2 regions of the Peribacillus sp. JNUCC41 genome follow, and region 2 is predicted to be linked to the other one. Evidence: a T-box and tRNA genes for the amino acid it is inferred to sense, from the RefSeq annotation. Region 2 holds a T-box; the other holds one or more tRNA genes.
The links. A T-box is a leader RNA that pairs with one kind of tRNA and senses whether it is charged. The one in region 2 lies ahead of proS (proline--tRNA ligase), so its partner is inferred to be a tRNA-Pro.
Positions count from the first base shown of each region.

Region 1: it has a tRNA-Pro gene. The T-box ahead of proS (proline--tRNA ligase) is inferred to sense a tRNA for this amino acid. The anticodon was not compared.

Region 1 is NZ_CP062163.1:1,908,863-1,912,124, forward strand. Features, by position in the region: rRNA gene JNUCC41_RS09435 (23S ribosomal RNA) at 1-1,152, shown strand, start outside; rRNA gene rrf (5S ribosomal RNA) at 1,217-1,332, shown strand; tRNA gene JNUCC41_RS09445 (tRNA-Val) at 1,343-1,418, shown strand; tRNA gene JNUCC41_RS09450 (tRNA-Thr) at 1,430-1,505, shown strand; tRNA gene JNUCC41_RS09455 (tRNA-Lys) at 1,548-1,623, shown strand; tRNA gene JNUCC41_RS09460 (tRNA-Leu) at 1,633-1,714, shown strand; tRNA gene JNUCC41_RS09465 (tRNA-Gly) at 1,720-1,794, shown strand; tRNA gene JNUCC41_RS09470 (tRNA-Leu) at 1,807-1,895, shown strand; tRNA gene JNUCC41_RS09475 (tRNA-Arg) at 1,911-1,987, shown strand; tRNA gene JNUCC41_RS09480 (tRNA-Pro) at 1,997-2,073, shown strand; tRNA gene JNUCC41_RS09485 (tRNA-Ala) at 2,085-2,160, shown strand; rRNA gene JNUCC41_RS09490 (16S ribosomal RNA) at 2,319-3,262, shown strand, end outside.
Region 2 is NZ_CP062163.1:1,010,496-1,013,757, reverse strand. Features, by position in the region: gene JNUCC41_RS05010 (GNAT family N-acetyltransferase) at 537-986, shown strand; T-box leader at 1,113-1,330, shown strand; gene proS (proline--tRNA ligase) at 1,394-2,830, shown strand.

The sequences.
Region 1 (3,262 bases), 900 kb from region 2:
AAGCCGCAGTGAATAGGCCCAGGCGACTGTTTAGCAAAAACACAGGTCTCTGCGAAGCCGCAAGGCGAAGTATAGGGGCTGACACCTGCCCGGTGCTGGAAGGTTAAGGGGAGAGGTTAGCGCAAGCGAAGCTTTGAACCGAAGCCCCAGTAAACGGCGGCCGTAACTATAACGGTCCTAAGGTAGCGAAATTCCTTGTCGGGTAAGTTCCGACCCGCACGAAAGGTGTAACGATCTGGGCACTGTCTCAACGAGAGACTCGGTGAAATTATAGTACCTGTGAAGATGCAGGTTACCCGCGACAGGACGGAAAGACCCCGTGGAGCTTTACTGCAGCCTGATATTGAATTTTGGTACAGCTTGTACAGGATAGGTAGGAGCCTGAGAAGCCGGAGCGCTAGCTTCGGTGGAGGCGTTGGTGGGATACTACCCTGGCTGTATTGAAATTCTAACCCGCGCCCCTTATCGGGGTGGGAGACAGTGTCAGGTGGGCAGTTTGACTGGGGCGGTCGCCTCCTAAAGAGTAACGGAGGCGCCCAAAGGTTCCCTCAGAATGGTTGGAAATCATTCGTAGAGTGTAAAGGCACAAGGGAGCTTGACTGCGAGACCTACAAGTCGAGCAGGGACGAAAGTCGGGCTTAGTGATCCGGTGGTTCCGCATGGAAGGGCCATCGCTCAACGGATAAAAGCTACCCCGGGGATAACAGGCTTATCTCCCCCAAGAGTCCACATCGACGGGGAGGTTTGGCACCTCGATGTCGGCTCATCGCATCCTGGGGCTGTAGTCGGTCCCAAGGGTTGGGCTGTTCGCCCATTAAAGCGGTACGCGAGCTGGGTTCAGAACGTCGTGAGACAGTTCGGTCCCTATCCGTCGCGGGCGCAGGAAATTTGAGAGGAGCTGTCCTTAGTACGAGAGGACCGGGATGGACGCACCGCTGGTGTACCAGTTGTCTTGCCAAAGGCATAGCTGGGTAGCTACGTGCGGACGGGATAAGTGCTGAAAGCATCTAAGCATGAAGCCCCCCTCAAGATGAGATTTCCCATGGCGCAAGCTAGTAAGATCCCTGAAAGATGATCAGGTTGATAGGTCAGAGGTGGAAGCGTGGCGACATGTGGAGCTGACTGATACTAATAGATCGAGGACTTAACCAACGCTTTTTAAAAAATGAAATACCTTCTTATTATCTAGTTTTGAAGGAACAACGTTCCTTTTATGTTTGGTGGCGATAGCGAAGAGGTCACACCCGTTCCCATTCCGAACACGGCAGTTAAGCTCTTCAGCGCCGATGGTAGTTGGGGGTTTCCCCCTGTGAGAGTAGGACGCCGCCAAGCAGTTATATATGGAGGATTAGCTCAGCTGGGAGAGCATCTGCCTTACAAGCAGAGGGTCGGCGGTTCGATCCCGTCATCCTCCACCATTTTTACACTTGCCGGTGTAGCTCAACTGGTAGAGCAACTGACTTGTAATCAGTAGGTTGGGGGTTCAAGTCCTCTTGCCGGCACCATTTTCATACAAGCTTGATATAGCATATATAAATAGTTTATATGAGCCATTAGCTCAGTTGGTAGAGCATCTGACTTTTAATCAGAGGGTCGAAGGTTCGAATCCTTCATGGCTCACCATTTTATTATGCGGGTGTGGCGGAATTGGCAGACGCACCAGACTTAGGATCTGGCGCCGCAAGGCGTGGGGGTTCAAGTCCCTTCACCCGCATGTTCGCGGAAGTAGTTCAGTGGTAGAATACAACCTTGCCAAGGTTGGGGTCGCGGGTTCGAATCCCGTCTTCCGCTCCACTATTTATTTATGCCGGGGTGGCGGAACTGGCAGACGCACAGGACTTAAAATCCTGCGGTAGGTGACTACCGTACCGGTTCGATTCCGGTCCTCGGCACCATCTTCATCTTAATATGCGCCCGTAGCTCAATTGGATAGAGCATCTGACTACGAATCAGAAGGTTGTAGGTTCGACTCCCGCCGGGCGCACCATATTTTTTTCGGGAAGTAGCTCAGCTTGGTAGAGCACTTGGTTTGGGACCAAGGGGTCGCAGGTTCGAATCCTGTCTTCCCGACCATGATTTTTTTTGGGGCCTTAGCTCAGCTGGGAGAGCGCCTGCCTTGCACGCAGGAGGTCAGCGGTTCGATCCCGCTAGGCTCCACCAAAAAAACTTGACAAGCCCATTTGGCTTTGATATGATAAGAAAGTTGATTCTTTAAGAAGAGTCAAATTGCTCTTTGAAAACTGAACAAAACAAAGCGCCAACGTTAAATTTTAAGTGAGCACACACTATTAAAAAAGCAAATGAGCAAGTCAAACATTTCTTCGGAGAGTTTGATCCTGGCTCAGGACGAACGCTGGCGGCGTGCCTAATACATGCAAGTCGAGCGAATCGACGGGAGCTTGCTCCCTGAGATTAGCGGCGGACGGGTGAGTAACACGTGGGCAACCTGCCTATAAGACTGGGATAACTTCGGGAAACCGGAGCTAATACCGGATACGTTCTTTTCTCGCATGAGAGAAGATGGAAAGACGGTTTACGCTGTCACTTATAGATGGGCCCGCGGCGCATTAGCTAGTTGGTGAGGTAATGGCTCACCAAGGCGACGATGCGTAGCCGACCTGAGAGGGTGATCGGCCACACTGGGACTGAGACACGGCCCAGACTCCTACGGGAGGCAGCAGTAGGGAATCTTCCGCAATGGACGAAAGTCTGACGGAGCAACGCCGCGTGAACGAAGAAGGCCTTCGGGTCGTAAAGTTCTGTTGTTAGGGAAGAACAAGTACCAGAGTAACTGCTGGTACCTTGACGGTACCTAACCAGAAAGCCACGGCTAACTACGTGCCAGCAGCCGCGGTAATACGTAGGTGGCAAGCGTTGTCCGGAATTATTGGGCGTAAAGCGCGCGCAGGTGGTTCCTTAAGTCTGATGTGAAAGCCCACGGCTCAACCGTGGAGGGTCATTGGAAACTGGGGGACTTGAGTGCAGAAGAGGAAAGTGGAATTCCAAGTGTAGCGGTGAAATGCGTAGAGATTTGGAGGAACACCAGTGGCGAAGGCGACTTTCTGGTCTGTAACTGACACTGAGGCGCGAAAGCGTGGGGAGCAAACAGGATTAGATACCCTGGTAGTCCACGCCGTAAACGATGAGTGCTAAGTGTTAGAGGGTTTCCGCCCTTTAGTGCTGCAGCTAACGCATTAAGCACTCCGCCTGGGGAGTACGGCCGCAAGGCTGAAACTCAAAGGAATTGACGGGGGCCCGCACA
Region 2 (3,262 bases):
GGAAGATTAATTTATGAAGTAAAGGAGGAAGTTTTAGATCAAACGATATATTTATTACCACAAAGGAAATTGGATAATAATTTAAATGAATATTGAGTTATTAGGAGTTAGAAGATGAAAATCAGGAAAGAGAAAAAGAATGGTCAGGGCGGCATTTTTAAAGACATACTTATTGAAATTCGAGATTCAATCTTATTTGAATTAGTTTGGAACATCTTATTGTTTATACCAAGAATAATGATTCGCTTAATCAAGAATATATTTGACTAGTCTAAATGAGTGCGATTCTTTAAAGGTATCGCCTTTTTTGGTTTGATTAACGAAGCAGATTGTGAAGTGTAGCACTTAAAGTAACGGGTGCGTTAGCTGAAGATCGGAGCTGTCTTTAAGAAAGCTTATTCTTATGCAACTATGGGGGCAGGTTAGTAAATAACTTAATGGCAGTTTAGTTTAATAAGAATCAATGGTAAAATGATGAGAATTAATTATGCTATGGGGCTGGTCAGTTGTAATTTTATAAAAGGAGTTGTGAGAAGTTGAAATATCGTAAAGCAAATATCGATGATATTGATAAATTGGTCGAGTTAAGAAAAAAGCAATTAGTTGATGAGGGGATAGAACCTAATATAGATATTGATAGAGACCTATATGTTTTCTTTAAAAATAAACTAAGTGATGGTACTTTAATTCAATGGCTAGTGGAAGATAATGAAGAAATTATAGCTTGTGGTGCAGTAATTTTTTATGAATTTCCACCTTGTTACACCAATAAGACTGGAAAAAAGGCATATATCACAAATATGTATACTAATGAAAATTATCGTGGACAAGGAATCGCAACAAAGCTGTTAACTAAATTAGTTGATGAAGTTAAGATTTCAGGTATTTCACAAATATGGCTTGGGGCTTCAAAAATGGGTAGACCAGTGTATAAGAAGTTTGGTTTTATGGAAACTGATGAATTTCTAGAATTAAATATTTTTTAATGATTTGTGAAGTATAACACTTAAACTAACGGGTACTTTAGCTTCGGAGCTGTCTTTAAAGAAAATTGGATTTCTAGGTTTAATAATTGAATAACTTTTAGCAAATTGATATATTAATTTATAAATATGTAATCAATGATGTGATCAAGTAAATAAGGATTGTGAAACAGAAAATATAGCCTTGGCTGAAAGCTATATCACCCCTTCTTATTGAACCCTACCACGGAGATGTTAGCTAAAAATTAACCGAGTCGTTTCGTTACAAACGTTTAGAGGACTTAATATTCATTATTAATGTCGAACTAAGGTGGTACCACGTCTATTAGCGTAAAGACGTCCTTTTTTAAGGACTCTTTATGCTTTTTTTATTTTTTAAAGTTATTTCATTTACTCAGGAGGAAAAGACGATGTCACAAAAAACAGACGATTTTTCAAAATGGTATATTGATACGATTCAAAAAGCTGATTTAATGGATTACACCCCAGTTCGCGGTTGTATTGCATTTAAGCCAGATGGCTATGAATTATGGGAACATATTCAAGAAGAGATGGATAAACGGTTTAAAGAAACCGGTCATCGCAATGCATACTTCCCAATGTTAATTCCAGAATCCTTCTTCGAAAAGGAAAAGGATCATATTGAAGGATTCTCACCAGAGCTTCCTTGGGTAACAGAAGCGGCAGGAGAGAAATTAGAAGAACGTTTAGCACTGCGTCCAACTTCAGAAACAATGATTGGACATTTGTATTCAAACTGGATTAAAAGTTATCGAGATCTTCCAGTTTTAATTAATCAATGGGCAAATGTATTCCGTTGGGAAAAGAAAACCCTTCCATTCATCCGTACCTCTGAATTTTTATGGCAAGAAGGTCATACTGCTCATGTGGATCAAGAAGATGCGCGTAAGGAAACAATGCAAATGTTAACTATTTATAAAGAAGTCGTAGAAGGATTACTTGCGATTCCAGTTTATGATGGGCAAAAGACACCATTAGAACGCTTTGCTGGTGCGATTGATACATTCTCCATTGAAGCGATGATGAAAGATGGAAAAGCCGTACAAGCAGGTACCTCACACTACTTAGGTACAAAATTTGCGGAAGCATTTGATATAAAATATTTAAATAAAGAAAATAAACACGCATATGTTCATACAACATCTTGGGGTACGTCCACACGTTTAATTGGTTCGGTCATCATGGTTCATGGCGATGAACAAGGTCTTGTTTTACCACCAAAAATAGCACCGACTCAAGTTGTTTTGATTCCAGTTGGTCCATGGAAAAAGAACCATGCAATTATGGAGAAATTAGATGAAATCTTTGCAGCTTTAAAAGCGAAAGGAATTCGCGTTCGTCTTGATGATTCTGATCAATCACCAGGCTATAAATTTAATGAATGGGAGTTAAAAGGTGTACCTGTACGTATTGAACTTGGTCCACGTGATTTAGAAAATAATCAAGGTTTAATGAAAGCACGTGATGAAGAGGAGAAAGTTTCCGTACCTTTAGAATCAATTGTTGAAAACATTAAAAAAGAACTTGAAACAATGCAAACTCGTCTATTTGAAAAAGCAAAAGCTTTCCGTGCGGAGAATTCACACACACATATCGATACAATCGAACAGTTAAAACAACATCTAGCAGAATCCGAACAAAATGGAACAATTCCTGGTTGGATATTAGCTGGTTGGTGCGGAGAGGATGCTTGTGAAGAAAATGTAAAAGAAAAAACAAAATTCACAACAAGAAACATTCCATTTAACCCACCGACAACAAAGCACACATGCCTTCATTGTGGTAAAGAAGCAAAACATACGGTTTGGTTTGCTCGTGCTTACTAATCTAGGGCTTTCGTGAAAGAGGAATTAATTGATTTTAAGACTAAGATCATATTTTAGCACGATTCTGGAAGAAGATTCGCTTTTCTTATAGAACTAAATGGTGCTTTACTTCATTATCAGGAGCTGATCAGCAGCTCCTTTTCTTATGTAACTATCGGGGCAGGATAGTTCAAGAAGAATTGACACAAGAAGGTCGTCAATGAAGGCGATCTTCTTGTGTCAATTTTTTTAGAATAAAGGATTTCTAATTGGAATATTATGTTAAAGTTAAAGCGGGCAGAGCCGTTTTTAGGGTATTGATGGTGAGCGTAATGGGGGAAATGATTATCTTCGTGAAAAGTCCTATGATTCATTAAAACTTAAACAGTTTAAATTATAATTCTTAAGGGGTGTTTATTTATAGTAATAAATAGAAATAAACATGAGAGTTTA